DNA from 4 places in the Pandoraea apista genome. Region 2 is predicted to be linked to each of the others. Evidence: predicted binding sites of a transcription regulator. Region 2 holds the regulator's gene; each other region holds the start of a gene.

The links. Region 2 encodes sigma-54, which starts transcription at its own class of promoters, with help from an activator protein. Its sites were predicted from a motif close to TGGCANGNAANCTGCTTT; they were not measured.
Region 1: AT395_RS17615 (ammonium transporter) is a predicted target of sigma-54. The motif match lies at 3,067-3,084, and genes of this name have one in related genera.
Region 3: AT395_RS06600 (acetyl-CoA acetyltransferase) is a predicted target of sigma-54. The motif match lies at 5,366-5,383, and genes of this name have one in related genera.
Region 4: nirB (nitrite reductase large subunit NirB) is a predicted target of sigma-54. The motif match lies at 5,416-5,433, and genes of this name have one in related genera.

Annotation. Positions count from the first base shown of each region.
Region 1 is NZ_CP013481.2:3,874,376-3,882,164, forward strand. Features, by position in the region: gene AT395_RS17600 (FAD-binding oxidoreductase) at 43-1,455, opposite strand; gene AT395_RS17605 (FadR/GntR family transcriptional regulator) at 1,508-2,239, opposite strand; gene AT395_RS17610 (antibiotic biosynthesis monooxygenase family protein) at 2,418-2,717, opposite strand; gene AT395_RS17615 (ammonium transporter) at 3,125-4,327, shown strand; gene AT395_RS17620 (hypothetical protein) at 4,521-6,191, opposite strand; gene AT395_RS17625 (flagellar brake protein) at 6,521-7,471, shown strand; gene AT395_RS17630 (IclR family transcriptional regulator) at 7,471-7,789, shown strand, end outside.
Region 2 is NZ_CP013481.2:4,927,335-4,935,123, reverse strand. Features, by position in the region: gene mutY (A/G-specific adenine glycosylase) at 1-923, shown strand, start outside; gene rapZ (RNase adapter RapZ) at 925-1,806, opposite strand; gene AT395_RS22250 (PsiF family protein) at 1,979-2,305, opposite strand; gene hprK (HPr(Ser) kinase/phosphatase) at 2,465-3,430, opposite strand; gene ptsN (PTS IIA-like nitrogen regulatory protein PtsN) at 3,508-3,963, opposite strand; gene hpf (ribosome hibernation-promoting factor, HPF/YfiA family) at 4,200-4,553, opposite strand; gene AT395_RS22230 (RNA polymerase factor sigma-54) at 4,696-6,183, opposite strand; gene lptB (LPS export ABC transporter ATP-binding protein) at 6,278-7,048, opposite strand; gene lptA (lipopolysaccharide transport periplasmic protein LptA) at 7,074-7,775, opposite strand; gene lptC (LPS export ABC transporter periplasmic protein LptC) at 7,772-7,789, opposite strand, start outside.
Region 3 is NZ_CP013481.2:1,426,691-1,434,479, reverse strand. Features, by position in the region: gene AT395_RS06625 (AraC family transcriptional regulator) at 1-573, opposite strand, end outside; gene AT395_RS06620 (alpha/beta fold hydrolase) at 701-1,465, shown strand; gene AT395_RS06615 (PPC domain-containing DNA-binding protein) at 1,546-1,959, opposite strand; gene AT395_RS06610 (PPC domain-containing DNA-binding protein) at 1,956-2,492, opposite strand; gene AT395_RS06605 (acyl-CoA synthetase) at 2,489-4,066, opposite strand; gene AT395_RS06600 (acetyl-CoA acetyltransferase) at 4,161-5,327, opposite strand; gene AT395_RS06595 (TRAP transporter substrate-binding protein) at 5,989-7,008, shown strand; gene AT395_RS06590 (TRAP transporter large permease) at 7,024-7,789, shown strand, end outside.
Region 4 is NZ_CP013481.2:1,466,503-1,474,291, reverse strand. Features, by position in the region: gene AT395_RS06790 (nitrate reductase) at 1-2,407, opposite strand, end outside; gene nirD (nitrite reductase small subunit NirD) at 2,434-2,784, opposite strand; gene nirB (nitrite reductase large subunit NirB) at 2,795-5,245, opposite strand; gene AT395_RS06775 (MFS transporter) at 5,584-7,077, opposite strand; gene AT395_RS06770 (acyl-CoA dehydrogenase family protein) at 7,158-7,789, opposite strand, start outside.

The DNA.
Region 1 (7,789 bases), 1.1 Mb from region 2:
CAGATCGGGCACCGCTGACGGTGCCCGTCAGAAGGCAGGCGCTTACAGCAACTTGCCCGGATTCATGATGCCGGCCGGATCGAACACGGCCTTGATCTCGCGCATCAGGCGCAGTTCCAGCGGCGACTTGTACTTCGCGAAGTACTCCCGCTTGAGTTGTCCGATACCGTGCTCGGCGCTGATGCTGCCGCCGAAGCGCGCGACTTCATCGAGCACCTCGGCCGTGATCGCTTCGCCATGCGTTGCCATGAAGTTCGCCGCTTCCCCCGCCGGGCGCGACAGGTTGTAGTGCAGATTGCCGTCGCCAAAGTGCCCGAAGATGAACGGACGCACCTGCGGACAAACGCGTCGCACGCGCGCTTCTGCACTCGTCATGAATTCCGGAATGGCCTCGATGGGCAGCGAGATATCGTGCTTGAGGTGCAGGCCGTCTGCGCGTTGCGCCTCGGAGATTTCCTCGCGCAGCTTCCACATTTCCTCGACCTGACCCAGCGTGGACGACACCACGGCATCGGCGCACAGATCGCGCTCAATGGCCGTCTCGATCACACGTTCGAGCAAGGCTGCCAGTGCCTTTTCGTCGGCCGTATCGGCCAGTTCAACCAGCACATAGCCGGGGTGACGTTCGCCGAACGGTGCGCGTACGCCGGGCACATGCGCCATCACCAGATCGACGCATTCGCCGGTGAAGAACTCAAACGCCTGCATGCGCGGGCCGCACTCCGCGAACAGCAATTCATACAATTCCAATGCCTGACGCGGCGATGTCACCGCGGCGATCACGACCTGACGCACGGGCGTCGGCGCATACAGGCGCAGTGCCGCCGCCGTGATCACACCCAGCGTACCTTCGGAGCCGATCAGCAATTGCTTGAGGTCATAACCTGTGTTGTCTTTACGCAGCGTGCGCAGGCCGTGCAGGATTTCGCCGTTCGGCAGTACGGCTTCCACACCAAGGACCAGTTCGCGTGTCATGCCGTAGCGAACCACGTTCACACCGCCAGCGTTCGTCGCCAGATTGCCGCCCAACTGGCATGAGCCTTCCGCCGCAAGACTGAGCGGGAGCAGACGGTTCGCGTCGCGCGCCGTGCGTTGCAGGTCTTCGAGGATGCAACCGGCTTCGGCGACCAGCGTGTTCGCAATGGTGTCCAGACTGCGCACGGTATTCATGCGATCGAGGCTCAGCACCACGTTCTGCGCAGCGGTGTCGGGCGTCGCTCCGCCGCACAGACCGGTGTTGCCCCCGCGGGGAACCACCGGCGTCGATGTGCTCTGGCACAACGCGAGAATCCGGGCGACGTCCTGCGTCGTACGCGGGCGCACGACGGCCTGCGCATTACCGCGATACATGCCGCGCCAGTCGGACAACCACGGCGCCAGGTCGTCGGCGGAAGTCAATACGCTGTCGGCACCGACGGCATCGATGAGTCGTTGAGCAAAAGCGGAGAGGGTCATAGGGTCACGCGTCGGGGGTTACGGTGCAGGGAGATGGCATCTGACGAAGCGGTCAGACACGGGTCGGCGCGATGGCGCCAGTGATGATGTCGCGCCCGGGCAGCGTGAGGCCAAGCCGCGCCGAAGCACGCAGCAGATGCGAGAGCGACGCCGCGCGGGCGAGCAATGGATCGCGCGCCTTGATCGCATTGAACACGGCCACGTGCTCCTGATGCACCTGCGCAGCAAGTCCTTCATGGCGGAGCGTATTCGTGCGCGCCGCTTGCACCACCTGGCGAATTTGCAGATTCAGATACTGCAAAAGGTCGGCGTAATAGCGATTGTGCGTTGCGCGCGCGATCGCGGCATGGAATGCGGTGTCGAACTCCACGCCGTTTTCCGCGTGATACAGATTTGTTTCCAGCTTGCCGAGTATGTCGGAGAGAACGCGAATGTCCTCATCGGTGTGACGAACGGCAGCGAGCGCCGCAGCGGTGCTCTCCAGATCGAGACGCAGTTCGTAGACGCTGGCGAGATCCGCGGCGTCCTGCCCGACAGGCACCTGAAAACCGCTCGACGGCGTGCGCGCCCTCACCGTTACGCCCGCCCCCTGCCGGCTGTCGATCAGCCCCTGCGAGCGCAAACGCTCCGTGACCTCCCGGATCACCGCCTGACTCACGCCATACGTTTCGGAAAGCTGCTTGCCGGTCGGCAACTTGGTGCCAACGGGGTAGGTGCCCTGCCGGATCGCGTCCTGCAACTGCTGCGCAACCTGCTCGGTCAGGGTCTTGGGCTTGGTCGTCATCCTCTCGCGTCGTCTCATGCTTTTCTGGTTTGCATGTTATCTGAAAACTTTTGACGCTCGTTACCGAGTTAACCCTTAGTCCGCCGCGCGATGAATAACAGTGGTGACTGGGAGACGGGTTCCGCCGCCTCCCCGGACGAATAGCGCGCCACGCCTTGCGACGTGACGCGCATTGCCCTCAGAAGCCGATCAACGCTTCGGTGACGTGACTCACGTTCGGCGGTGCCGCGAAGCAATCGCTCACCAGCGCGCGCCATTGCGAGAAGGCTTCGGAGTTGCGGAAGTGGACGGTGTGGTCCTCAAGCGTTTCCCACGTGACGACCAGGCTGTAGTGGGTCGGCTGTTCGATGGACTTGAGCAGACGCATGCCATGGCACCCCTTCGAGCCCTTGAACAGCGGCGCGGCCTTCGCCACACCTTGTTCGAACGCCGCTTCGGTGCCGGGCTTCACTTCGATCTGGGCAATTTCAAAGATCATCGGATTTCCTCTGTGGTTGATGCGTGATGGTGCGTAGTTGTGCTGTCGATCTTGTTGTCGTCGCACGATGGCGCCGCCGGTTGGGCAGGCTCGCGGAATCGTGGAATCGTCGGCGCCGGGCGGTGGCGACAGTGCCGCGAGGACGCTCGATTCTATACCGCACATACGCGCGGCGCATCGCGTGTCGCCCCTCCCGACCCTTTCAGCGTTTTTCCGTCCCCGCACCTCATGCCCATGCACGGACTTCGCTCATCGACCGGCCACGCAGCACCATGAACGTGCAGCGTAGCGACGCACGCATCGCATCACCAGCCAAAACACCCCAATAAATCAAAGACCTGAAAAAGTCTGGCATTGCTCTTGCATATCTTCATTTTTCTTTACATTTGCACCAAAAGAGCACATTCATGCCCAATTCCAATACCCCCGGCGACGTGCTGTTCCTTTTGCTCGGCGCGATTCTGGTGCTTGCGATGCACGCCGGCTTTGCCTTTCTCGAACTCGGCACCGTCCGCAAGAAAAATCAGGTCAACGCACTGGTCAAGATCCTGACCGACTTCGCCGTCTCGGGACTGGCCTACTTTTTCATCGGCTATCCGCTCGCGTACGGTGTCGACTTCTGGTCGAGCGCGGCAGTGCTGTCCGAACACAATGGCTACGCGCTGATCCGCTTCTTCTTCCTGCTGACGTTCGCGGCCGCGATTCCCGCCATCGTCTCGGGTGGCATTGCCGAACGGGCGAAGTTTCATCCGCAGTCGGTGGCGACGTTTTTCCTCGTGGGAGTGATCTACCCGTTCTTCGAGGGGATTGCATGGAATGGTCACCTCGGCATTCAGGACTGGCTCACGCGAGTATTCGGCGCCCCCTTCCACGATTTCGCCGGTTCGGTCGTCGTGCACGCGGTTGGCGGCTGGATCGGGCTGGCCGCGGTGCTGCATCTGGGTGCACGCCGCGGGCGTTACAACGGGCAGGGGCAAGTCGCCGCGCACCCGCCGTCGTCGATTCCCTTCCTCGCGCTCGGCGCGTGGATTCTGATCGTCGGCTGGTTTGGCTTCAACGTGATGAGCGCGCAGCGTGTGGGGGGCATTTCCGGGCTGGTGGCCGTCAACTCGCTCATGGCGATGGTCGGCGGCACCCTCGTGGCAATGTGGGTCGGCAAGGACGACCCCGGCTTCATTCACAACGGTCCGCTCGCAGGGCTGGTCGCGGTGTGCGCCGGGTCAGACGTCATGCATCCGCTCGGCGCGCTCGTCGTGGGCGCGGTAGCGGGTGGTCTGTTCGTGTGGCTTTTTACCGTGACGCAGAATCGCCTGCGCATCGACGACGTGCTCGGCGTCTGGCCGTTGCATGGCGTGTGCGGCATCTGGGGCGGTTTGGCGGCAGGCATCTTCGGGCAGACGGCGCTCGGCGGATTGGGTGGCGTGAGCTTCGTTGCGCAAGTCGTCGGGACGGTGATGGGCGTGGCCATCTCCTTCGCCGGAGGCTATCTGGTGTATGGCGTTATCAAGCGCAGTGTCGGTTTGCGGCTCGACGACGAACAGGAGTATTACGGCGCCGATCTATCCATCCACAAGATCACCGCCACGCCGGAACGCGAGACGAATTGGTGACGCTCACCATTGCCGGACAGCCAGCAGGTTGCCCGGGGATTCGAGGGTAAGGTCGCGGCAGACGCTTACCCACCGCATCGACAATGGACGCGTGAATGACTACGGCACGGCGACTTTGCCAACGTGCCGACGAAGCCGAAGCCGCCTTCGCCGCAGCAGCGGCGAGAAGGAACGAGTGCAGCCCGCGGCCTCGTCAGACTCGCGTCGACTCGATATCGACGTGCGCAACACCGGATCGGGTGCGCTTCACGCCCGCCGGATCGACGGACGACGATTCGGCATCGGGCGTCGCGCCCATGCAAGACGACGACAACGCCCGCTCCAGCAATCCCGAACTCCAGTGCTGATACGACAGCAGTAGCCGGTACGACGCACGCGCCGGTGTCGCACCTCCCCACTGCCACGCGTCGCCCGTCCACCGATGGCCCCACGGACTCTCCGCCGGGTTCAGGCTCAGATAAGGGGTGCCGTCAACGTACGAGGTGTGGCATGGCACGCAAAACTGCTCGCAAGCACGCGCGATCTCGCCTGCCGTCAACGAATCGCCTCGTGCGAGTAAGTGCTCGCGTAGCGTGTCGTGCGAAGCGATCTGCGTCATGAGTGGCGTGTCGCAGTGCTCGGAGAGCCGTGTTACGCACGCGACACGGCGAAGTACGGTGGACTGGCCGGCGCCCGGCACGTCGGCGAGCCGGGCGCATAGCATTTGCCATCGATGAGTCAGGCGGTGCGCATCGTGTGTGAACGCCGCGTTGCGCGCCCACGTCCCCAGCAGGCTCGTCACGGCGCGACACGAATCGAGCATCAGACCCGCCACGCGCAAGATGCCCCGGTAGCCATTGATCTCTGCCGGTGGATTCGTGAACCAGGAAGGAACCCAAAGCCCCAGACGCGCAGGCGGTATCGCCGTGTTGGCAAATGTGAAGAGCGTAGCCACGTCACGAGCGCGCGTGAGCGAGCCCAACGCCTCGCGCCAGGAATCAGGTACTGCGGGAGATGGCATCTCAACACACGCCTCCAGCAATCGGCACCCCGCTTCCATACGCTTGAGCACTTCATCGACCGCATGATGGCGAATCAGTGTCGGCGAGCCGAGCGACTGCGTGATCACACCCTTCGCCCCCTCGAACGCCAGCAGCGTCCAGTCGGCCCACGGAACCCCGAACGGGGTGTTCGCGATCGTGGCGTCGCGGACAGTGGCTGGCGAGCCGTCGTTCTCAGCCGTCTCCTGCGAATAGAAGCAAGCGGCAATGATCGCAAGCAACGACAGATTGCCCGCCAGCGACAGGGCATCACGCGCCGCGCGGAAATGCCATCCCCGGTTGCCGGTGGCAGCGACCGTTTCGAGCCACTGCGCGATGTCGCGCTGCACCTGCTCGATAGCGATACCGTCGGGCAACGCCTGGACGGCGGAACGCTGCGCGCCCTGCGCGTGAGTCGGTGCCAACATCGCTTCAACCTGTGTCAGATGGCGTCCCAGACGCGCATCTCGCTTGTGCGCCAGATCGAACTCCTTGCGGTAGAAGTGCTGAGACGGGCCGGTGCTGACCCACAATCCCGCCCACGCCTGAGCAAACGCGCCCGCCAACGCAGGATCGACGCGGCGCGATGCATCGATGCCATTACGCCGGGCATGACTCGCTGCGTTGGCCGTGCGTTCCAGACGCTCGCCAAGCCCGTTTCGCTCGGCACGGTGCTGCGCTGCCGGCTCACGCATGCCCGCCAACTCGATATCCGGCGTCGCGCGCCAACTGGCGTTCCAACCGCTTGCCCCTGCACACTGCTGGTACCACATCGCTATCCCCCAATGGTCGTCGCCGGACTCGCCGGCAAACCGTCGACTATAGGCAGACGACACGATACGCATGGCATTGCGTCGAGCGGGCACTCACGCAAGCCCCGGCGCTCGGGTCGCGATGACCCCGAATATGTGCCGAACAGCTTCCCCAGCGAGCACCCACTTACGCAGCTTGCACAGGCGAGAGTGTCATCTCCTCTCGCCAAGTGCCGATGCGTCGCGGTAGACTTTCGCCACACCTGACGTCTGCGGTCCGGCGCGCACGCTCTGGCAAGTGCCCACTTCGCTGATATTCCGGCGAAAATGGTGCGCCAATGCCGACGGTGCCAACCGGCCAACGACCCCAGACCTTTCGACGCACGATTGCGAGCGCGCCTGTCGCGCGCCCCCCAACCCCTATGTCCAACACGCCGTCTCAAGCACCCGCTGCCGCCGTCACCCCGCTTCCGCTCGTCCCGCTGACGCCCGACGAGGTTCCGCTGGGTGAGGCGCTGCCCTGGGCCATCGTCGATCGACATGGTGAGCCGTTGCTGGCCGAGGGCGATATTGTCCCCACGCAAGCCGGACGCGACTGGCTGTTCACTTCCTTCGCCCCCCACCGTGTGGCGAACCTCGGCGAAGACGACACCGCCACCCCCGATGCGGGCACGCCATCGCCGCCTCCGGCCACGGAAAGCGCAGCATCAACGGCGGGGGCAGCCCAACCGCAGTACGCGCTCACCGACCTCAATCTGCGTGCTGGTGACTGGTTGCAGATCCAGTTGCCGCCGGGTGCCGGATCGCAGCGAGTGCGCACACGCGTCATCGGGTATGCGCCGAATCAGATGCTATTCGTCACCGCCCCGACGGGACGCGCCGCGCCCCCGACCTTGCAGGCGAGCGAGCGGCTGGAACTCTGGACGTTTTCGGGAGAGGACATTTATCACTTCGTTTGCACGGTCGAACGCGTTGAGCGGGTGCCGTTCGATTACGTTGTTCTCTCGGCACCGGCCCAGATTCGCCGCAAGGTGCTGCGCCGTTCGCAACGCGTGCCCGCGAAGCTGGTTGCATCGGTCACCATGGGCGAAGCCCGCCACCTCGCATTGCTGCAGGACGTGAGCGCCGAAGGCGTTTCGCTGTTGGCTGATGCGCCGCTCGGGGCGCCGGGCGACAGCATCCATCTCGCGTTTCGCGTGCGTGTGGGCGATATCGACATGCCGATCGACGCCACCGGCACGATTCGCGGTGTGCAACAAAGCGACGATGGCAGTCATCTGCACGGCATCGAATTGCCCGTGCTCGAACCCGCGCATTACGTTGCACTCAAGTGCTACGTCTACGAGCGCCTGCTCGCGCTCGGGGGCGCCTGATGGCAAAACCCAAGTCACCAGAGGCCGAACGCCCTCGCACACTCGCCAGTCAGACACTGTTTCGCGGGCTCGATATCGTGGAGGCGGTTGCCGCCGGCATCGATACCGTGCCGGCGCTCTCGGCGCACACGGGCATCACGCCTTCGACAACGCACCGCATTGCATCGGCCCTCGTACATGCGGGCTACCTGCGATTCGAGCCGCGTCGCGGCTACCGGCTGGGCAACAAGCTCATCGAACTGGGGTTTCTTGCCTACCGCCAGATCGACTTGCCGCGCGTTGCCCGGCCAACGCTGGAATGGCTCGCAAACGAGACAC
Region 2 (7,789 bases):
TCATGTCGCTCTGGGCCGGTCTTGGCTACTACTCGCGCGCGCGCAACCTGCATCGTTGCGCGCAGGTCGTCGTCGCCGAGCATGGCGGACGTTTCCCGTCGGACCCCGAGACGCTCGCCACGCTGCCGGGCATTGGCCGTTCGACGGCCGCGGCGATTGCCGCGTTTGCCTACGATGCGCACGCCGCGATTCTCGACGGCAACGTCAAACGGGTGCTTGCGCGAGTTTTCGGCATCGAGGGTTTTCCGGGCACGCCGAAGATCGAGCGAGACATGTGGGCACTGGCGGAATCGTTGCTGCCGCAAAAGGATTTGCCTGCCTACACGCAGGGCATGATGGATCTCGGTGCGACGCTGTGCGGACGCGGCAAGCCGCGCTGTGGCGAGTGCCCGTTCGATAGCGATTGCGTTGCCCATGCGACCGGACGCGAGCGTGTACTGCCGACATCCAAGCCGAAAAAGGTGCAACCGGAGCGTTACGTCGACGTGCTGGTGATTTGCTCGGACGAGCGCATGTTGTTCGAGCGGCGGCCCGACAGCGGCATCTGGGGCGGGCTTTGGAGTCTGCCGGAATTGTCACCGCCAACGGATGAGCGCGAGGCGGACGAAACATCGCTGCGCGAGCGCCTGACGGCGCATGCAGCGGCGCTCGGCGCAACGCAGGGCACGGTCCAGTCGCTCGTGCCGTTGCAGGAGCTTACGCATGTTTTTACGCACTTCCGGCTGCACCTGCGGCCGTGGCTGGTCACGCTGTCGGGGGCATCGGGCAAGCGCGCGTCTGTGGGGCATTCGAGCGATTCGGGTCATGCCTGGCTCGACACCGCGGGGATTGCTGCTGCGGGTTTGCCGTCGCCGATCCGCAAAATTGCCGACGCCCTGTGTGCCGTGTCGCCCGGCGACGGTCAACTCAGCCTGCCGGCGTGAATCAGGCGGCAGGAACCGGGTCGAGGGGCGCGAGTTCGCGATGACGCACGAGCACGCTGGCTTCCGCCCGAAAGCGTGCGCCCAGCGTTTCAGCGATGAATACGGAGCGGTGCTGGCCGCCGGTGCAGCCGATCGCCACCGTCAGATAGCTACGGTTGTCGCGCATATAGCTCGGTAGCCATTTCTGCAGATATGCGCCGATATCGTTGATCATCTCGTCGACTTCCGGAATGGCCGAGAGGAAGTCGATTACCGGCTGATCGCGGCCGGTTAGCGGGCGAAGCTGTGTGTCGTAATACGGATTGGGCAGAGAGCGAACGTCGAATACGAGATCGGCGTCGAGCGGCACGCCGTGCTTGAATCCGAACGATTCGAACATCAGCGTGAGTCCGGCGTGATCGTGCTGGACGAATTCCCGGATCCAACGGCGCAACGCACTTGCCCGCAAATTGCTGGTGTCGATCTGGTGACCGAGTTCGGTCACGCTGTTAAGCATCTCGCGCTCTTTCTCGATTGCTTCGACAAGCGAGCCGGTGGCCGAGACCGTATCGTCACCCACAACGGATAGCGGGTGGCGGCGGCGTGTCTCGGAGAAGCGCTGCACGAGCGTTTGCGTGGTGGCGTTGAGGAACAGCACGCGCACGTCGTGACCAAAGCGGCGCAGGCCGCCGATGATCGGTGGCAGATCGGCCAACGAGCCGCCGCTTCGTGCGTCGATGGCGACCGCGAGGCGCGTGTAGTTCTGCGTTTCGAGATATTCGGCGAGCTCAGGCAGAAAGCGCGACGGCAAATTGTCGACGCAGTAGTAACCCGCATCCTCGAGGACGTTCAGGGCGAGCGATTTGCCGGAACCCGAAACGCCGGTAATCAGTACGATCTTCATGACATTTCCCGGATACAACCTTCATGGTAAGCGATTGTGTCTTACGGGTGTCGAGCGGGCAGAAACAAGAACGTTCCCGAAGATTTCTCTCACTTTACGAGAGAAAGGTGCTGCGCATGTGACAACGGCGCCCTGTGGGGCGCCGTTGGGCAATCGTTGACCAGGAAAAACGTCAGGCCGACGGCTTGTTCGACAGGCACGACTTCATGAACGCTTTGCGATCATCGCCCTTCTTGTCACCCGCCTGCGCATTACAGGTCTTCATCTTTTCCTGCTGGGTCGGCTTGGCGGCGGCGGCAGGCTTGCTCGACAGGCAATCCTTCATGAACGCCTTGCGATCGTCGCCCTTCTTGTCGCCTGCTTGCGTGTTGCAGGTGCTCATCTTGTTCTGCTGGGAATTGGCTGCCTTGGGAGCAGGCGCCGGAGCGGCCGTCTGGGCAAACACGGGCGATGCGAGCAGCGGGGATGCCAGAAGCAATGCAGCGAATGCTTTTTTCATGATCGTCTCTCCATAAGGTCGACACGCACGGGAAGGGGCCGCGTCGCGATTACAACATGAAAGAAAACGCGCCGCAATCGCGCGGCGTTGACAGAAAAAATCGGAAATTGCGGTAAACCCCGGCACGTTGGGCGACGGATGGCGCCGCCCTTAGGGGAGTCAGAGCAGCTTGCCCTGCATGCCGTCCGGGTCCTGCATGGCCTGCCGCTGGCGTTCCATGAAGTCCTTGAGGGTATCGATGCCGCGCAGTTGCAGGATCGTATTGCGCACGGCGGCTTCGACGAGCACGGCGAGGTTTCGGCCGGCAGCCACTTGCAGGATGACCTTGTTGATGGGCAGGCCAAGAACATCCACCGTCTGCGCTTCGAGCGGCAGGCGCTGGAATTCGCCGTCGGGGCGGCGCACCAACTGAACGATGAGTTTGAGCTTCATCTTCCGGCGTACGGCCGTCTCACCGAAGATCGTCTTGATGTCGAGCAGGCCCAGGCCGCGCACTTCCAGCAGGTTTTGCAGCAGCGGCGGGCAACGGCCTTCGACGAAATCCGGTCCGAGGCGCACGAAATCGACGGCGTCGTCCGCGACCAGCCCGTGACCCCGGCTGATCAGTTCCAGGCCGAGTTCGCTCTTGCCGAGGCCGGAATCGCCGGTGAGCAGCACGCCCATGCCCAAAATGTCGAGAAACACGCCGTGCATCGTGCATCGCGGGGCGAACACACGCGAAATGTACAGGCGCAGGCTGTCGATGACTGCGGCCGTCGACATCGGCGTGGTGAACAGCGGTGTGGACGAGCGGGTACAGCGCAGTACCAGATCGGGCGGCGCTTCCAGGCCGTCGGCCACCACGAGGAAGGGGGGCTCAAGCGCGATCACTTCGCCCATATGACGCTTGCGGTTTTCATCCGTCAGGCGCTGGTAGTAACGCAGTTCGGCCTCGCCAAGCACCTGAATCCGGTTCGGGTGGATGAGGTTCAGGTGACCCACGAGGTCGGCGCTGGAGGTGGCGGTCGCCACGCTCTCGGGCGTGAAACCTCGCTCCCATCCCTCATGGCCGGTCAGCCACGACAACCGCAGCGTGGCGGCGTTGTCGTCGAAAATGCTTTGCGCGTTGATGCCGGTCAGTTCCACCGCGTCGCCTCGTTCGGTTGGGTGTGGGAGCTACGAATTTTCAGATTTTCGCGGCGGATACCGGCGCAAGCGCCGGCTCAGGGCTGCCAGTTGGCGAGTGCGGCGTGAATCTCGTCGGCACTCGGCGCATGGGTCAAGGTCTCCCGCATCGTGCGATCGGAGAGCAACTGGGCAATTTCGGAGAGAATCTCGAGATGTTGCTGCGTTGCCTGCTCCGGTACGAGCAGAAAGAACAGCAGGGACACCGGCTGACTGTCGGGTGCTTCGAAGGGAATGGGGTCATCGAGACGCACGAAGGCTGCCATCGGATGCTTCAGGCCCTTGATACGGCCATGCGGAATGGCCACGCCTTCACCCAGTCCGGTCGAGCCCAGACGCTCGCGTGCGAACAGATTGTCGGTCACAAGCGCGCGCGACAGGCCGGCATTGTTCTCGAAAAGAAGCCCGGCTTGCTCGAAGACGCGCTTCTTGCTGGTGACAGACAGTCCAAGCAGGATGTTGGACGCAGGTAAGAGTTTGACTAAACGGTTCATCTTGTAATGCGGGCGAACGCTTAGTCGCCCTCCAACCCCCGATTGACCTCGCATTATAGACCACCCGCCGTGGTGCCCGCGGCAATCCACGGAACTGGGCGGAACCATACAAAAGGGGCCGTTCAACGGCCCCGCGGTGGGTGATGCCAGACTTATGGCAGACGTGTGTGCGCTCGGGTGGTTCCGTGCGAATTCACGTGGCTGTCAGTCGATGCGACTACCACGCCCGGACAGACTCATTGCAGCGGTTCCGCCTCGGGAGGTTGCTGGTGCTTGAGGGCTTCGCGCCCGTGATCCTGAACCTTGTCCTTGTATTGCATTACCTTGCGGTCGAGCATGTCGATCAGCTTGTCGATGGCGGCATACATATTCTCGTCACACTTCTCGACGAAAATTTCCTTGCCCTTGAGATACACGGTGACGCTAGCAATCTGGCGTCCGGCCTTCTCCTTGGTCTTGTCGACAGATAGGATCACCTCGGCACCGATAAGCTGGTCGAAATGCCTCAACACGCGCTCGAGCTTGTTGACGACAAATTCGCGCAGTGACGGCGTGAGTTCGAGGTGATGTCCACTGATCTTCAGATTCATAGCTGCTCTCCTTGCTGAAATGCCGAAGTGCAGGCCGCGTCATGAACGACGCTGGCTAGCGGGAGTGCGAGCCATTGACGTGACGCAATGTCGCACTGCGGCGTTATGCCCCAGCGAGCCAACATGGCGCACCAGGACTGTCCTACAAAGATTTGCGCAAGTTCACTGCCGGAATTCGCATGGCCTCGCGGTATTTCGCGACGGTGCGCCGCGCCACCACGAACCCTTGCTCTGCCAGCAGTTCCGCGATACGGCTGTCGGAAAGGGGGCTCTGCGGGTCTTCTGCTCCTATGAGTTGCTTGATGAGTGCGCGGATGGCGGTCGATGACGCTGCGCCCCCGGCTTCCGTTGCCACATGTGAACCAAAGAAGTACTTCAGCTCAAACGTTCCAAATGGAGTGAGCATGTACTTACTGGTGGTCACGCGTGAAATCGTGGATTCGTGTAAACCCAGCGTATCAGCAATCTCGCGTAAAACCAAGGGCCGCATGCCGATTTCGCCATGCGTGAAGAAGTTCTTTTGACGCTCGACGATCGCTTGCGCCACGCGCAGGATCGTATCGAAGCGCTGCTGGATGTTTTTGATCAGCCAGCGGGCTTCCTGAAGTTGTTGTTGCAAGTTGCCGGTACCCGGGTCGTTGCGGTTATTGCGCAGAATGCGCGCGTACATCTCGTTGATGCGCAGGCGCGGCATGACGTCGGGATTGAGCTCGGCGGTCCAGCCGCTGCCCTGTCTGCGCACGAGCACATCGGGCACGACGTAATCGGCCTGCGGCGTGCCATACGCGGCACCGGGGAACGGATCGAGCGAACGAATCAGTTGATGGGCGGCACGCAAGCCGTCTTCGCTCGCCCCCAGCACGCGGCGCAGACGGGTGTAATCGCGTGCGGCGAGCAGTTCCAGGTGATCGCTCACGATGCGCAGCGAGAGCGTGCGAACGCTGCTCGCAGGCAGGCGCTGGAGTTGCAGGCGAAGGCATTCGGCCGGGCTGCGGGCGCCCACACCCGCCGGGTCGAAGCTTTGCAGCAGCGCGAGCGCGGCGTTGATTTCCTCGGTCTCCAGCGCCAGTTCTTCGGGCATTTCTGCCTCGATTTCTTCGAGCGTGGTGCCGAGATAGCCGTCTTCGTCGAGCGATTCGATCAGGAACGCCACCAGCGCACGGTCGCGCGGACCGGCCTTGGTCAGGCGCAACTGCGCCAGCAGGTGTTCGCGAAGGTTGGGATGGTCGACGTGCAGCTGCGGACGCGCGTTGTCGTCGTCGTCCGAGGTGCTGCCGGAGCGGGCGAAGTCGTTCAGGCTCCAGTCGCCGCCATTGTCTTGCGAGTTGTCGTCGAACCGGGTCTCGCCGTCGAGTTCGCGGGCTTCGTCACGGCCGTTGGCGGACTCGGCGCCGTCGTTCGTGCTGCTGACCGACGTTGCCCGCTCGTTGCGCAGCGACCCGTCCGTGCCCACACGTACCGAGCCCGCGAGCCAATCGTCCTCGCGTTCGAGCATCGGGTTCTGGGTGAGGGCGTGCTCGACTTCCTGCTGAAGTTCGAGCGTAGACAGTTGCAACAACCGGATCGATTGCTGCAACTGCGGCGTGAGGGTCAGGTGCTGCGAGGTGCGGAGTTGAAGAGTCGGTTTCATAGCGTGTCTCGCCTTTATTGTAGAGGCTTTGTCACGCCAGCGGAACCGGCCCTGCGCCCTATCGGAGGCAGGGTTTACATGCGAAAAATTAGCTTTACATCCGGAAATTTTCGCCCAGATACACGCGGCGGACGCTTTCGTCGGCCACGATCTGGTCAGGCGTGCCGGCGGCGAGCACAGAGCCTTCGCTGATGATGTAGGCGTGATCGCAGATACCCAGCGTCTCGCGCACGTTGTGGTCGGTAATCAGGACACCGATGCCACGGTCTTTCAGGAAGCGCACGATGCGCTGAATTTCCAGCACGGCGATCGGATCAACGCCCGCAAACGGTTCGTCGAGCAAAATAAAGCGCGGCTGCGTGGCCAGTGCACGGGCGATTTCCACGCGGCGGCGCTCGCCGCCAGAGAGCGACATTGCCGGATTCTCGCGCAGATGGCTCACCTGCAACTCGTCGAGCAGCGCTTCGATGCGGCGGTCGATTTCGTCGCGCTTGAGGGGTTTTCCCTGCGCATCGAGCTGCAATTCGAGCACGGCGCGAATGTTGTCTTCCACCGTGAGCTTACGAAAGACCGACGCTTCCTGCGGCAGATACGAGACCCCCATGCGGGCGCGCTCGTGAATCGGCAGTTCGCTGATCAGATTGCCGTCAAGCTGAATCTCGCCGTCGTCGGCTGGTACGAGCCCCACGATCATGTAGAACGACGTGGTTTTTCCGGCACCATTCGGGCCGAGCAGGCCCACGACTTCGCCGCTTTTCACATCCAGCGAAACATCTTTGACGACGGTACGGGCGCCGTATTGCTTTTTGAGCGAGCGCACCACGAGCGCGCTCGGCTTGCCCGCCGGCCCGAGGCCAGGATTGATGGTCGAAGCGTTGCTGTTGGCAGAATTACTCACGCGGATTCCCAATGCTTTTTGAGGGAGACAGCGGCGGCAGATCGCCCTTGGGGGCGGCTGCGCCCGGCTTGCTCGCGCCGCCGGGCTGCGCTTGATTCGCGCCCGTTGCATTGCGCGGGGCGAGCGTGGCGCGCACGCGGCCGTTCGGATTGTTGGCGTTGACCTGATCGGCGCCGCTGTTCGCGGTATAGACCTCGTTATACGTATCGTACGTAATCACGCTGCCGTGGATCTCGTCGAGCACCTTCGTGCCACCGGCCAGGCGCTTGAGCGTGGCTTGCGTGGTGAGCGTGGCGACTTCGGTCTTGCCGTTGTAGTAAATCGTCTGGCCCCAGCCATCGATGTACTCGTCGAGGCCGTCGCGCTTCTGACGCATATAGGCGAGCGGGCCGCCCGGCTTGTAGTACGCCGTAGCGTACTGATAGCCCTCGGGGTCCTGAGTCACTTCGACGCGGTCGGCCTTGAGGATAATCGTCCCCTTGGTCATCGTCACGTTACCGGTGAAGATGTTGACCTGTTTGAGGTCGTCGTAGCTCATGTGGTCCGACTCGATATTGAGCGGCTTGTCGCGGTCGGCGCGCTCGGCATGGGCGAGCGGCGATACGAGTGCGCCGAGCATGGCGAAGGCGGTGGCCAGGACGCGCAGTGCGCGCATCGACAGGAAAACGGGTCGCAGGTTGCGGCGATCGGTCATGGGGTCTTGGGGCC
Region 3 (7,789 bases), 2.0 Mb from region 2:
CGTAAACGTGCGACGGCTCATCGATGCCATCGCCGCCGCCGCTTCGAGATCTGTGGTCATCGATGGGGCCTCGAAGATCGCCCGGCAAACGCGTGCCAGTTGCGCGTCGCCCGGCAACGGTGCGTGTAACGACAGAGGCGGCATGACCGCCATCTCGGCCATCAGCAACGCCATGAGCTTGCCGTCGCGTGCGTCTTCGTCGTACATCGGCGGCAGATCGACAGCGTGGTCCAGCAACTGCCTGAGCAGCGGGGACACACCGTACACACAGCAACGATCCGGCAACCCCGCGACCAACGCCGCGTGGGGTGTGACGAACGTATTGAGCATGGTGACCGGGCCGCTCATCGTCATGGCATGCGAAACACCAGCAGGCACCCAGCAGGCGCGCTGGGGCGGCACGAACCACCGGCCTTGCGGTGTCGATACCGTAATCATGCCCCGCGACGCCAACGCAAACTGCCCACGCGCGTGCGCATGCTCCGGAAAGGTGAATCCCGCCGGGTAATCGTTGGCCGTGACAACCACGCTTCGGGGCAGATGTTCGTAAGGGTCGATCAGCGTATTTCGCATGGCCCGAATTCTACAGACAATGACCCAACATCGGCAGCGGGCACCCGCCGGCATCCCTACGATTAGCGTTGCTCACCGGCCGCCACGAGGCGCGCCCGGGGATCTGAGCGTTCCTACCGGAGTCGAAATGCCCAATACCCATCACCGTGTCGGTCACGGCCCGCATGCTGTCATCGTGCTGCATGGCTGGTTCGGCGACGCCCGTTCCTTTCACGAATGCGAGCCGTGGTTTTCGGCAGACGAGTTCAGCTATGTCTTCATGGATTACCGCGGCTATGGCGGCATGCAAGCCATGCCCGGCCGCTACACTATTGCGGAAATCGCCGGAGACGCTATCGCGCTGGCCGACGCCCTCGATCTGTCCACCTTCAGCCTGATCGGCCATTCGATGGGAGGCATGGCTATCGAAAAGGTCGCCGCATTGGCCCCTCGCCGCGTGCGCAAACTTATTCCCATCGCGCCGGTACCTTGCGGCGGCGTGTCGTTCGATGCCGCGCGGCGCGCGTTGTTCGAAGGTGCAGCAACGTCGCAGGACTATCGCAAAACGATCATCGCGCGCAGTACCGGCGAGCGCTTGCCGCCGTCATGGATCGAATGGAAGGCGCAATACTCGGCGACGCATTCGTCTGCTCAGGCGTTCGCCGCCTATTTCAACGCCTGGGCCGACACGGACTTCATCGACGAGATTCACAGCGCGCTGCCGGTCAAGGTGCTGATCGGCGAACACGATCCCGTGTTCAACACCGAGCTCATGACGCAAACGTATCTGCGCCGCTACACGCATGCCCGTCTCGAAGTCCTCGGTAACGCCGGCCACTATCCGATGAACGAGACGCCCCTCGCGCTGGTCGCGGCTATCGAAACCTTCCTGCGCAGCGCCGGCGACACCTGAACGCCAAGCGCAACGCCGACGAAAAAATGGGGAGTCCCTGGACTCCCCACTCGTCTCACGCGCAATCTCAACTACCGCCGCTACGCTGGCAACCACTCCTGCAACGTCACTTCGATAGTGATGAACGAGAGGTTCCCTCCCCGCACGAAGCGCCCGGCGAACATGCGCCCGTCGGTGTCCGCCACCATGCCGTGCAGCATGGGCAGCGCATGCGCGGCGTCGGGCCGGACATCGACCTCCCCGAACACGTTGAGAATCTCCACCCCCGGGCCGCTCACCAGTTGCTCACGCCAGCCATCACCTGCGCGGAACGCCAAACGTGCATCGATCAGACTGCCCACTGCGCCGCGCACGATGGCGCGCGATATGCCGTGCTCTGCGCACAGCGCTTCGATGCTTTCCGTCAGATCCTGATTCGGCTTGAGACGCGCCACGACCAACCTGCCCAGTGTGCCGTTCTCGATGGCGACCGGAACATCCAGTGCTGCGCTCATGAGAGACCTCCGGCAACCGGATGGAGCAGATGAAAGCGTGTCTCCTCGTCGTCTGCGGTCACGTATCCGCCGTGTTCGAACAAACACAGCCGAATTACCACGGGCTCGTCGCCGGCCCAGGTGTGATCGAGAATCAGATGACCGCCGTGCAACTCGCCCGACGGATCGGAAAACCCCGCATGGCAATGCAACAGCGTGGCACCGTCGGCTGTGCGGCCGACCGTGATTGCGCCGCCGATCAGATCCACTTCCCGGGTTTCGTCGACCGGCGCCCCATAACCGAAGGGACGCTCCGTGTCTGCGGTGTTCTCGATCATGTGATACCGCAGACCTCGCGCGGTACCCGCGCAGAAACGGCCGACGCCGCCGCCGTACGCATAGCGGGATAACGCCGCGCGCAGGGCCTCGCCGAGATTCGCACCAGACCGGATCGTCACGCGCAGTTCGTGCTGCCCGCTCAACACGCAGTCTTCCACACGGGGTAACGTGGGGGCGCCTGCATGCCGATAGATCCGTGAAAGCGCAGGTTTCATAGTCGATAGTCTCCTTGCTCTTCGAGCATCGTCTTGATTTGCTTCTTCACGATCTTGCCGTAGCCCGACTTGGGCATGGCACTCCAGAATACGAAGCGACGCGGCCACTTGTAGCGGGCGATACGCGCTTCGAGATGTCCGAGCAGTTCATCGGCCTGAGCGGCCATGCCTTCCCGGGCGACCACCACCGCGAGCCCGCTCTCGCCCCATTTGGGGTCGGGCACGCCGAGCACCGCGCACTCGGAAACGGCCGGGTGCGTGAGCAACGCTTCCTCGATCTCGCGCGGATAGACGTTCGATCCGCCCGAGATGTACATGTCCGACGCTCGCCCGGTGATGTACAGGAAGCCCTGCGCATCCACATGACCGAGGTCTCCGGTGTGGAACCAGTCGTTCTTGAACGCCTTGGCGTTCGCGTCCGGGTTGTTGTGATACCCCATGAAGACGGCCGGCCCGCGCACGCAAATCTCGCCCGACGCGAACGGCGGCTGACGCTCGCCGCGCTCGTCGAGAATTGCCACCTCCATGCCGGTGCGCGGCACGCCGCAGGTGCCGATGCGCGCGTCGGGAGCGTCGTCGTCCTCACTGTGCAGCCACGGCGGCAATACGGTGATGTTGCCCGTCACCTCGCCCAGCCCGTAGTACTGAACCAGCACCCGGCCCAGCTTTTGCAGTGCGTATTTCTGATCGGCACGGTACATTGGCGCCCCGGCATAGATCACGAAACGCAACGAGCTATGGTCGTAACGGTCGACGGCCGGGTCCTCGACCAGCATCTTCACGATAGTCGGCACCGTGAACATGTTGTCGACGCGATGACGCTCGATGGCCCGCCAGACCTGCTCCGCATCCATCTTCTCGCCCGGCAGCAGCACGCTCGCCGCCCCGCGCGCGGTATTGACGATGGCGTGAATGCCCGCGCCATGCGAGAGCGGCGCCACCACCATTGAGCGGCTGCGGTAGGTAATGCCGGGCATCAGATCGGCCAGATGGTTGGTCACGACAAAAGCCATCTGCCCGTGGGAGAGCACGCCCGCCTTCGGATGCCCGGTCGTACCCGACGTGTAGAAGAACCACAGAGGATCTTCGTACTCGACTTCTGCCTCGTAGCCCGGGGCGCCGAGATGCTCAGCCACGAGGGTCTCGTAGTGCAGCTCGCCGGCACGCGGCGCGCCCAGCGCTATCACATGCCGCAATGCAGGCGACGCAGCCCGCACCGCATCGACATGCCCCTCGAAGCCGGCGTCGTAGATCATCACGCACGCACCGCTCGACTGGCCCAGATACGCGGCCTCCGGCGCAGTGATGCGAAAGTTCGTAGGCACCCAGATCGCGCCCAGCCGAAAGGCGATCCACGCGCTCTCGAAGATAGGCAGGTTATTGCGCGAATGCACCAGCAGCTTGTCGCCCTTGCCCACCCCCAGCTTGCGCAAGGCTTCGACGGCGGCATTCACGCGGGCGTCGATCTCACCCCATGTGCTGACCGTCTCGCCGATGATCACGCCGGGCTCATCGGGATGACGCCGGGCAACGTCGGCCAGCAGGCGGCCGAGATTCATGACCTTCTTGAGCATTTCGCTCGTCTCCTCTTTCTTCTTTCTCAGTCTTGCTGTCTGTCTTGCCCGGCCAACGCCGGGCAGCCCGCCTGACACGCTGTCGCGCAATGGATCAGCGCGCTTCGAGAATGCTCACGTAGTTCGCCACTGCCGCGCCGCCCATGTTGAAAACGCCCGCGAGCTTCGCGTTGGGGATTTGCATCTCGCCGGCAGTGCCTGTGAGTTGCATGGCCGCCATGACGTGCATCGACACGCCCGTCGCCCCCACCGGATGGCCTTTCGCCTTCAACCCGCCCGATGGATTGACCGGCAGCAAACCGTTCTTCTCGGTCAGCCCCTCGGCCAGCACATTCGCGCCCTGCCCCGGCTTGGCGAGCCCCATCGCCTCATACTCGATGAGTTCGGCGATGGTGAAGCAGTCGTGCGTTTCGACCAGCGACAGGTCTTTGAGCGAGAGGCCGGCAACGCCCAGCGCCTGACGCCACGCGTGCTGACCGCCTTCAAAGGCCAGGGGATCGCGACGCGAGAGCGGCAGGTAGTCGTTGACCTGCACCGCCGCACGAAATCCTACGGCCTTGGGCATCGTGCGCGCCACATCGGCAGACGAGATCACGAGGGCCGCAGCGCCGTCGGACACCATCGAACAATCGGTACGCTTGAGCGGCCCGGCAACGAACGGATTTTTCTCAGAGACGTTGCGGCAGAAGTCGTAACCGAAATCGCGACGCATGTGCGCATAAGGATTGACCGAACCATTGCGGTGGTTCTTCGCCGCAATGCGCGCGAGTGCATCGGATTGATCGCCATATCGGTCGAAGTAGGCTTGCGCAATGGTGCCGAACACCCCTGCAAAGCCCCCCGGAATGCCAGCCTCTTCCCGGGCGTAGGAGCATTTGAGCAACACCTCGCCGACCTGCGGCGTAGCCAGCTCGGTCATTTTCTCGAAGCCGATCACGAGTACGTGCGTGGCCTTACCCGCTTCGATGGATTGGAGTCCGCCATGCACGGCAGCCGACCCCGTCGCACAGGCGTTTTCGTAACGTGTGGCGGGTTTGAAGCGCAGGCCGGGAATTCGGTTGAAGACGAGCGACGACGGGAAATCCTGATACAGAAAACCGCCGTTGAAAGTGCCGACGTGAATGGAATCGATCTGTTCGGGCGCAAGGCCCGCATCGTCGAGCGCAGCTTGGGCAACATCGGCCAGCAGAACTTCGGCATCGACGTTATCGAGTTTTCCGAACTGGGAGTGGGCCCAGCCGGTAAGGCATGCAGCAACCATGAAGTGTCTCCGGAAAATTGGGGTCATCCAGACTCCGGTGAGCAATTTCGATGCCAGACATGCGCGCATCTCCCCTTGATGAAGCGCCAACGGCATTCCCTGCTCATTGCGTCTCGATTGCGACACTCGCGCTTTTGGCGCTCTCGCAATTGACGTAAGCGTAAAGCCGTACGTATTGCGCCATCAAGTGAATTCGGATGCCGCTCGGGTGAAGCGAATTTGCTGTGCTGCAACACGACTGTCCCGCGCCAGCGCCCTGCAACACCTGTCGCATCTTGCCTGCCGACGCCCTGCGACAGGTGTAGCAGGGCGCGCGAGAAATGCGACAGGTGTATCACCCCGCGCAAGCACGGATCCGACCCCCGTCGCAGATGCAGCAAACCCGTTTTGCGACGCCGGGGCGGCATCGCGCCGGGTTCCGCCAGATAAAAGAAAGGAGCGCGATGCAATGCATCGGACACGGGATTTCACTAGTGCTTAACAACGTAAGGGTTTTCCCGTTGGGACCGCGATCTGGCATTCGACTTGCGTAAGATAGCCAAGCCACTTGCGAGCCGCATCACGTTTGCACTCCGAGTGGGCCGGGACGTTGCAGGGCAATACGCCGCACGCCTCGTGCTTCAGACGCAGTCACCAAACCTATAATCAGGAGACATGCAGTATGAGCAACATGGATCGCCGCCACTTCATCAAGGTTGTGGCCGCCACATCGGCCGCTGCCGCCACGGGGTTGTATCAGACGCAGGCCCGCGCCGCCGAATTCACGCTGAAGTTCGCCAACAACCTCCCCATCAGCCATCCGATGAACATTCGCGCCAAAGAAATGGCGCAGAAAATTGCTGAGCAGTCGAAGGGCCGTATCGACTTCCAGATCTACCCGAATAACCAGCTCGGCACCGACAGCGACATGCTGAGCCAGATCCGCTCGGGCGCCATCGACTTCTTCACGCTCTCGCCGCTGATTCTCGGCACGCTGGTGCCCTCGGCGCAGATTTCCGGCGTGGGCTTCGCGTTCAAGGATTACGGTCAGGTGTGGGCAGCGATGGACGGCGACCTCGGGGCGCACGTGCGTGGCCAGATCGCCAAGACGTCGGTGTTCGCGTTCGACAAGATCTGGGAAAACGGATATCGCCAGATCACGACGAGCAGCCGTCCGATCAATTCGCCGGCCGACCTCAAGGGCCTGAAGATCCGTGTGCCGACGAGCCCGCTGTGGACGTCGATGTTCCGCGCGTTCGACTCGTCGCCCACGTCGATCAACTTCGCCGAGGTGTACTCGGCCTTGCAGACGCATATCGTCGAAGCACAGGAAAATCCGCTTGCTCTGCTGACCACGGCGAAGCTGTACGAAGTGCAGAAGTACGTGTCGATGACGAACCATATGTGGGACGGCTTCTGGTTCCTCGCCAACAAGCAGAAGTGGGACAAGTTGCCGAAGGACTTGCAGGCGATCGTGACCGCCAATGTGAACGCGGCAGCCATGGCGCAACGCGACGATGTGCGCAAGCTCAACGACGGCGTGATGGCCGAACTCAAGCAGAAAGGTCTCGTGTTCAACGCACCGAACAACGAGCAGTTCCGCGAGAAGCTCCGCACGGCCGGTTTCTATGCCGAATGGCACAAGAAGTTCGGCGACGAGGCGTGGAGCGTGTTGGAAAAGTACACCGGGAAGCTCGCGTAAATGGAAACGTTGACGATGACGGCCGAGCCGACGCACGCGCTCGCCCGCCTCTTCTGCCATGTCAACCGCGCGGTGATGAAAGTCACCGAAGCGGCTGCCGTGCTGCTGGTGGTGGCGGAGACTCTCATCCTGCTCGCGGGCGTGATCTCGCGTTACGGGTTCGACAATCCCCTCACCTGGTCGGACGAATTGGCGCAGATCCTGTTCATCTGGCTATCGATGCTTGGCGCGGTGCTGGCCCTCGACCGGGGTGAGCACATGCGTCTTTCCGCCATCGTCAACAAACTTCCGGCGGCGTGGCGGGACTGGTTCCAGACCATGGCTGCGCTCACGGTCTGCGTGTTCGTCGCTCTCATCATCATGCCTGCGTACACGCATGCCATCGAACAGATGGACATCACCACGCCCGCGCTGGAAATCCCCGACGGCCTGCGCGCTGCCGCGTTGCCGGTTGGCGCGGCGCTGATGCTCATCGCCGCGATCTCGCGCATGGCGCGGTGCTCCACGCTGCGTCAGTTCGGTCTCGGCGTGCTGTTCGTCGCGGCGCTGGGCGCGGCGCTCTGGCTCGGCCGCCCCGCGCTGATTGCGATGGGCAACTACAACCTGCTGGTGTTCTTCGTGCTGATCGTCGGCGCCTGCGTGGCGGGGGGGATTCCGATTGCCTTCGCCTTCGGCACGGCAACGCTGGCGTATCTGGCGCTCGTGACCGACGCGCCGTTGCAGATTGTCGTGAGCCGCATGGACGAGGGCATGTCGGGCCTCATTCTGTTGTCGGTGCCGC
Region 4 (7,789 bases), 2.0 Mb from region 2:
CGCTCCCCGCCACCAGTACGCCGTCGATCCATGTGTCGCGCCACGCCACGCGTTTGGTCATTGCCCGGCGTGCGTCGCGATACTCCAGCAACGACGCGTCACGCGGCAGCGCCAACGCAGCGTGCAAACGTTCGAGCCAAACGGCATCGGGCTGATCGTCGGCCGCGGCGACCACAATCCGGTCGTCGCCCTCCAGACGAACCATCGCGAAACGCCGCTCCGCCAGCAACGGCTGTACCGCCGCGTGCAATTGCAGCGCGTCGCCGCGACGCACCGCCGCCACGCGCCACGGCAGCGTGAGCGGATCGACGCGCACGGCGGCGTGCTTCAACTCCGGCTGATTCGAGTATTTATCTACGGCACTGAGGGTCGTATCGTTCACGCCGCCGCCCCCGAGGAACTGCCCGCTCCAGTGCATGGGGACGAAAACCGTGCCCGACGCAACGTCTTCACTCACGTTCAACATCAGCACCCGCTCGCCGCGACGGCTGGACAGGCGCACGAAATCGCCCGCGCGCAAGCTGCGTCGCGCGGCATCGGCCGGGTGCATCGTCAGTGCGGGTTCGGGAGCGTGTTCGAACAACTGCCCCACCCGCCCCGTGCGGCTCATGCCGTGCCACTGATCGCGCAGGCGCCCGGTAATCAGGCGCATCGGGTGTCGGGCATTGATCGGCTCGGCAACGGGGTGATAGTCGAACGCATGAAAACGTGCGCACCCGTCGACGGTGGCGAACACGCCGTTCTCATACCGGCGCGCCTGTCCATGCAATGCGCCTGACGGAAACGGCCACTGCTGGGGGCCGCGAGCGTCGAGCAGCGCGTAATCGATGCCACCGATATCCAGATCGCGCCCCACGGTCAGCGAACGGTGCTCCTCGAAAATCGTTTCGACGCCAGACAACGCGAACGGCGCCGGCGAGGCACCGAGCTTCGGCGCGAGACGACGAGCAACCTCGCCGGCAATCCACCAGTCTGCGCGCGCCGCGCCCGGGGCCGGCACGGCTGCCCGCACACGCGAGATACGACGCTCCGAGTTCGTAACCGTGCCCGCCTTCTCGCCCCAACTCGATGCGGGCAGCAGCACATCGGCATATGGCACGGTATCGGTCTGATGGAAGGCCTCTTGCACCACAACGAATTCCGCCTTGGCCAGCGCCTCACGCACGCGCTCGCTGTCGGGCATCGAATGCACAGGGTTCGTGCAAGCGATCCAGATTGCCTTGATACGGCCGTCGCGCACGGCGTCGAACATCTCGACAGCGGGCAGGCCCGGCCTGTCCGAGAGCCCCTGCACACCCCATAGCCGCTCGACTTCCGCGCGGTGCGCCGCGTTGCCGATCTCGCGGTGCGCAGCGAGCATCGTTGCCAGCCCGCCCACTTCGCGGCCGCCCATGGCGTTGGGTTGCCCGGTGAGCGAGAACGGCCCGGCGCCCGCGCGGCCGATCTGCGCGGTGGCCAGATGCAAATGGATGAGGGCGAGATTCTTCTCCGTGCCATGGCTCGACTGATTCAGCCCCATGCAGTAAAGCGACAGCGCGGCCGGGCTTTCGCCGAACCAGTCCGCCGCCTGCCGCAACGCGGACTCTTCAATGCCGCAAATATCCGCCGCGAGTTGCGGTGGATAGGCGCGCAGCACTTGCTTGAGCGCGTCGAACCCTTGCGTATGCGCATCGATGTATCGCCGATCAATGCGCCCTTCCCATATCAGGTGATGCAGCATGCCGTGAAAAAGCGCGACATCGGTGCCCGGCTCGATAGCCAGATGCAGATCGGCCATTGCCGCCGTGTCGGTGCGACGCGGGTCCACGACGATCCAGCGAATCGACGGATCGGCCGCCTTCGCCGCTTCCAACCGACGGAACAGCACCGGATGCGCGTAGGCCATGTTGCTGCCCGCGAAGAGCACCGTGCGGGCGGCTTCGAGATCGTCATAGCATGTCGGCGGCCCATCGGCGCCGAACGCCATCTTGTAAGCGCTCACGGCACTCGACATGCACAGCCGCGAGTTCGTATCGATGTTATTGGTGCGCACCAACCCCTTGGCCAGCTTGTTGAAGACATAGTAGTCCTCGGTCAGCAACTGCCCCGACACATAGAACGCTACGGCGTCCGGCCCGTGACGGTGGATGACGTCGGCAAAGCGCGAGGCCACGGTTTCGAGCGCGTCGTTCCACGTCGCAGGTGCGCGCGCCGCCTCGCGCGTGTGGCGAAGCTCCGGCATCAGCACACGGCCGGCCAGCGACTGCGCAGTGAGCGGCAACGTCATGCCTTTGCTGCACAGACGTCCGAAATTCGCCGGATGCGCCGGATCGCCCTGCACACCGACAATACGCTCACCGTCGCTCTCGACAAGCATGCCGCACCCCACGCCGCAGTAGCAACAGGTCGTTCGCGTCATGGTGGTCATAGGGCGCTCCGGCGGTGGAGAGAGAATCAGGCGGCGGCGGTGGCCTGCACCGCCTCGTCGAGCGAGAGGTACACCTCACCGGCGTCGATCCGCACGGGAAAGCGCTGCGCGCAACCCACATCGGGAGCGCACGCCTCGCCGGTCGTCAGATCGATGTTCCAGGCATGCAGCGGACACGTGACCTTCTCGCCATGCACAATGCCTTGCGACAGCGCGCCGCCTTTGTGCGGGCACTGGTCGCGCAACGCGAAAACGTTATCGCTCTCGGTGCGAAAGAGCGCGATGTCACCACTCGCATGCCGCAACACGCGCGTGCCCAGACGCGGAATCGCATCGACGTCGCATACGTGCAGCCAGATCGGTTCGGATAGCGTCATGGTGAGCTCCTCAGACAGTCGCAGGCGCCACGCCCAGCGGCGCAAGCGGACGGTATTCGTTGGCTTGCGCCCCTTCGATACGAGCCTTCCATGGGTCGGGCAGGCCGTCGAGCGCGAACAGCAGCCGGTCGTAAAGTGCATGACGGCTGGCCGCGTCGTTCACCACACGCTGCTTCACGTAGTCGAGACCCACGCGCTCGAGGTAGTGCACCGTGCGATCGAGGTAGTAGGCCTCCTCGCGATAAAGTTGCAGGAAGGCGCCCGTGTACTCCTTCACCTCTTCGGCCGTCTTCACCTTGACGAGAAACTGCGCCACTTCGGTCTTGATGCCGCCATTGCCGCCAACGTACAGTTCCCAGCCCGAATCGACGGCGATCACGCCCACGTCCTTGATGCCCGCCTCGGCGCAATTGCGCGGACAACCCGACACAGCGAGCTTCACCTTGTGTGGCGACCACATATTGGCGAGCATCGTCTCGAGATCGATGCCCATCTGGGTGCTGTTCTGTGTGCCAAAGCGGCAAAACTCGCTGCCCACACACGTCTTCACCGTGCGGATCGACTTGCCGTAAGCGTGTCCCGACGGCATGCCGAGATCGCGCCAGACATTCACGAGATCCTCCTTCTTCACACCTAGCAGGTCGATGCGCTGACCGCCCGTGACCTTCACCATCGGAATCTGGTACTTGTCCGCCACGTCGGCGATACGGCGCAACTCGCTCGCATTCGTCACGCCGCCCTTCATCTGCGGGATGACGGAGAACGTGTTGTCCTTCTGGATATTGGCGTGCACCCGCTCATTGACGAAGCGGCTCTGCGGATCGTCGACGGCCTCTTTCGGCCACGTGCTCAGCATGTAGTAGTTCAGCGCGGGACGGCACGTCGCGCAGCCGTTAGGCGTGCGCCACGCCAGGAAGTCGAAGGCGGCGCGGTGCGTTGTCAGGTGATGCTCGCGCACCGCGCGGCGCACGTCCGCGTGCGAGAGGTCGGTGCACCCGCACACGGCTTTTTCCTTCGGCGCGGCGTCGTAGGTCGAGCCCAGCGTGCTCATCAGAATCTGTTCGCACAATCCCGCGCACGAGCCGCAAGAGCTGGCAGCCTTGGTGTGCTTCTTCACGTCGTCCAGCGTGAACAGCCCTTTCTCGGTAATCGCCTTCACGATGGTGCCTTTGCACACCCCGTTGCATCCGCAGACTTCGTCGCTATCGGACATGGCCGACGCACGGTTCTGCCCCTGCGTACCGACGTCGCCCACACTCGACTCGCCGAACATGATGCGCTCGCGCAATTCACCTAGCGCGCGCCCTTCGCGCAGCAGCTTGAAATACCACGCGCCATCGGCCGTGTCGCCGTACAGACACGCGCCGACGAGCTTGTCGTCGCGGATCACCAGCTTCTTGTAGACACCACTCGCTGGATCGGACAGCACGATTTCTTCGGTGCCGTCGCCGCCGAGAAAATCGCCGGCCGAGAACAGGTCGATGCCCGTGACCTTGAGTTTCGTCGACAGCACCGAGCCACGATAGCTGCCAATGCCCATGAGGGCGAGGTGGTTGGCGCAGACCTTGGCCTGTTCAAACAGCGGCGCAACGAGACCGTAAGCCACGCCCCGATGGCTCACGCACTCGCCCACGGCGTAGATGCGCGGATCGTAGGTTTGCAGCGTATCGGACACAACGATACCTCGCGAGCAATACAGCCCGGCCGCTTCGGCAAGCGTGGTATTCGGCCGGATGCCCGCTGCCATCACCACCAGGTCGGCGGCAATCTCTTCGCCATGGCTGAACTGCACGGCGCGCACGGCTCCCTTGCCGTTGTCGAGAATCGCAGACGTTTGATGCGACAACCGGAACGCGAGACCGCGTGCCTCAAGCGACTGTTGCAGGAGCTTGCCCGCCGTGCTGTCGAGCTGACGCTCGAGCAGGGTTTCGGCCAGATGGACAACGGTGACGTCCATGCCGCGCAGCTTGAGGCCATTCGCCGCCTCAAGACCGAGCAAGCCGCCACCGATCACGACCGCGTGACGCTTCACGCGCGCCGTCTCGATCATGATTTCGGTGTCGCGAATGTCGCGATAGCTGATTACGCCGTCGAGATCCTTGCCCGGTACCGGCAGGATGAACGGGCTGGAGCCGGTGGCGATCAGCAGGCGATCGTAAGACGCCTCGGTACCGTCGGCACAACGCACCACGCGGCGCGGCCGGTCGATCTGCACGACTTCCTTGCCCAGATGCAACGTGATGCCCTTTTCCGCATACCAATCCAGCGGATTGAGCACGATGTCGGCGAACGCCTGTTCGCCCGCCAACACCGGCGAGAGCAGAATGCGGTTGTAGTTCGGATGCGGCTCCGCGCCGAACACGGTGATGTCGTACTGATTCGGTGCGATCTCCAGCAACTCTTCTAGCGTGCGGATGCCCGCCATACCATTGCCGATCACGACCAGACGAGGTTTGCGCATGCTGTCTTCTCCTGTTGCAACGCGTGCAGCGCCCGAAAAAACAAAACGGCGTCCATCCGTGCCGAAGCACGGAGGGACGCCGTTGTCCTGTGGGAACGTCACAGGCTATCGCGCCCGACGTCACCCTTGAATTCGTTGCCGGCGACGCCTTTGCCGCTGGCCTCTACGCTAACGCAACAAGCGTGCCAACCACGCGACCACTCTCGGCAGAGCCTTGCCGGCTAAGGCGATATGGCAGAAATGTCTATGGGAAACACCCGAAAATCTGGCGAAACCTGCTGCACCGCAGCAGTGCAAGACGGGGCAAGCCCGCCTTGTTCGCACCAGGATGATGCGCGTTAGCGTGCCGCCGACGGCGTATGCCCGCTCACGTGCGCACCGGCGTTGGCAGGCAGGCGAACGCCGTCGATCAATGCCAGGAGCGCAATGGCCGCCATTGCGGCGAACGTCCACCGGAAACTGGTCGCGCCGAATGGCGTGGCCCCCGCCACTTCGGTGATCTTGAGGACGAGCGCGCCCAGTGCGATGCCCAGGCCGGAGGTCATTTGCTGAAGGGCGGAGAAAAGCGTGGTGGCGCCGCTCATGTCGTCTGGCGGCACGTCGGCGAAGCCCATCGTGGCGAGGGTAGTGAACTGCACCGAGCGGCAGACGCCCCCGAAGAGCAGCACCAGCGCAATGAGCCACAGCGGTGTCGTCGCCGTCAGTAGCGCGCATAGCCCGAAGCCCAGCGCCACGAGCACGCCATTGCCCAGCAATACGCTACGAAAACCGAAGCGGCGCAGGATCGGCGTGGTCGCAGGCTTGATTCCCAGATTGCCCGCAAACAGGGCGAGCATCAGCAACCCCGACGTCACGGCGCTCATGCCGAACGCCAGTTGGAACATCAGCGGCAGAAGAAACGGTGCGCTGCCGATGGCGATACGAAACAGCGAGCCGCCCCACACGGTCACGGCGAACGTCTGCACACGCAGTGCGGCGAGATTGATGAGCGGATGCGTCGCGCGCATGAAATGCCGTATCGACCACACCATGGCCACCAGCCCGAGTGCGAGACACCCAATCACCAGCGGCCAGTCGGCCGGCGTGCGGCTGGCCAGTTCCACGCCGAACATCAACAGACTGGCGCCCACGCCGCTTGCGATGAATCCCGGCAGATCGAACGGCTTGCGTTGCCCGGGCGACGGTTTCACCAGCCACAGCGCCGCCGCGAAGGCCGCAATGCCGAGCGGCACGTTGATGAGGAAGATCCAGTGCCAACTCCACGTCGATGAAATGAAGCCGCCGAGCGCCGGCCCCAACACCGGCGCGGCAAGCCCCGGCCAGGTGATCGTCGCAATGGCGCGCACCAGCGCAGGCTTGGGCGTGTTGCGCAAGACAACCAGCCGGCCGACGGGCACCATCATCGCGCCCGCAAGCCCTTGCAACACGCGAAACAGCGTAAACATGTCGAGGCTGGTGCTCATCGCGCACAACACCGACGCGAGCGTGAAGAGCGCAATCGCCGAAGGAAACACGCGACGCGGGCCAAGCCGGTCGGCAAGCCAGCCGCTCGCAGGAATGAACGCTGCGAGGGCCACCAGATAGGCCGACAAACCAATAGAGAGTTGAGACGGCGCCACACCGAAGTCGACAGCCATCGCGGGCAACGACGTGGTGATGATGGTCGCGTCGAGGTTCTCCATGAAGAACGTGGACGCGACGAGCAACGGCAATGCCGTCTGCGAAACCGTCTGTCCCTGGCGGGGAGGCTTCCCGGACGATTCGGATAGCCCGGATAGCCCGGATGGCGAAGGTGATGCGGACGGCTGGCGCGACTGGGCAGTTTCGGACACGACGGCTCTCGGGGGCAGCGAACGCCAGCGAGTGTATTACAACCGCCACGCCAGCGCTGCCCGGTGCCGAAGCGGCAACCTCAGTCGTCCTGCATGAGTGCGCGGCCGATAATCAATTGCTGAATCTGCGTGGTGCCCTCGTACAGACGAAGCAAGCGCACGTCGCGGTAGAACCGCTCGACCTTGTACTCATTGATATACCCTGCTCCGCCATGCACCTGCACGCCACGATCGGCCACGCGGCCGACCATTTCCGTGCAGAACATCTTGGCGCACGATGCCCGCATGCTGACATCGGCATCGCGCTTGCCTGCCGGTTTCGCGTCGTAGCGCGCGGCGCAGTCCTGCACCATCGACCACCCGGCATAGAGTTCGGCCTGACTGTCCGCGAGCATTGCCTGAACAAGCTGAAAATCGCCGATGCGATGACCGAACTGCTTGCGTTCGCGCGCGTAGGCCACCGATTCGTCGAGAATGCGTTGCGCCATGCCGCATGAGAGCGCCGCCACATGCAAACGTCCGCGATCGAGCACCTTCATGGCCGTCTTGAATCCTTTGCCCGCCTCGCCGCCAATGATATTCGCTGCCGGCACGCGCGCGCCCTCCAGCACGACGTCGCAGGTCTTTGTGCCGCGTTGTCCCATCTTCTTGTCAGGCTTGCCCAGCGACAACCCCGGCGTGTCGGCCGGCACGATGAACGCCGAAATGCCGC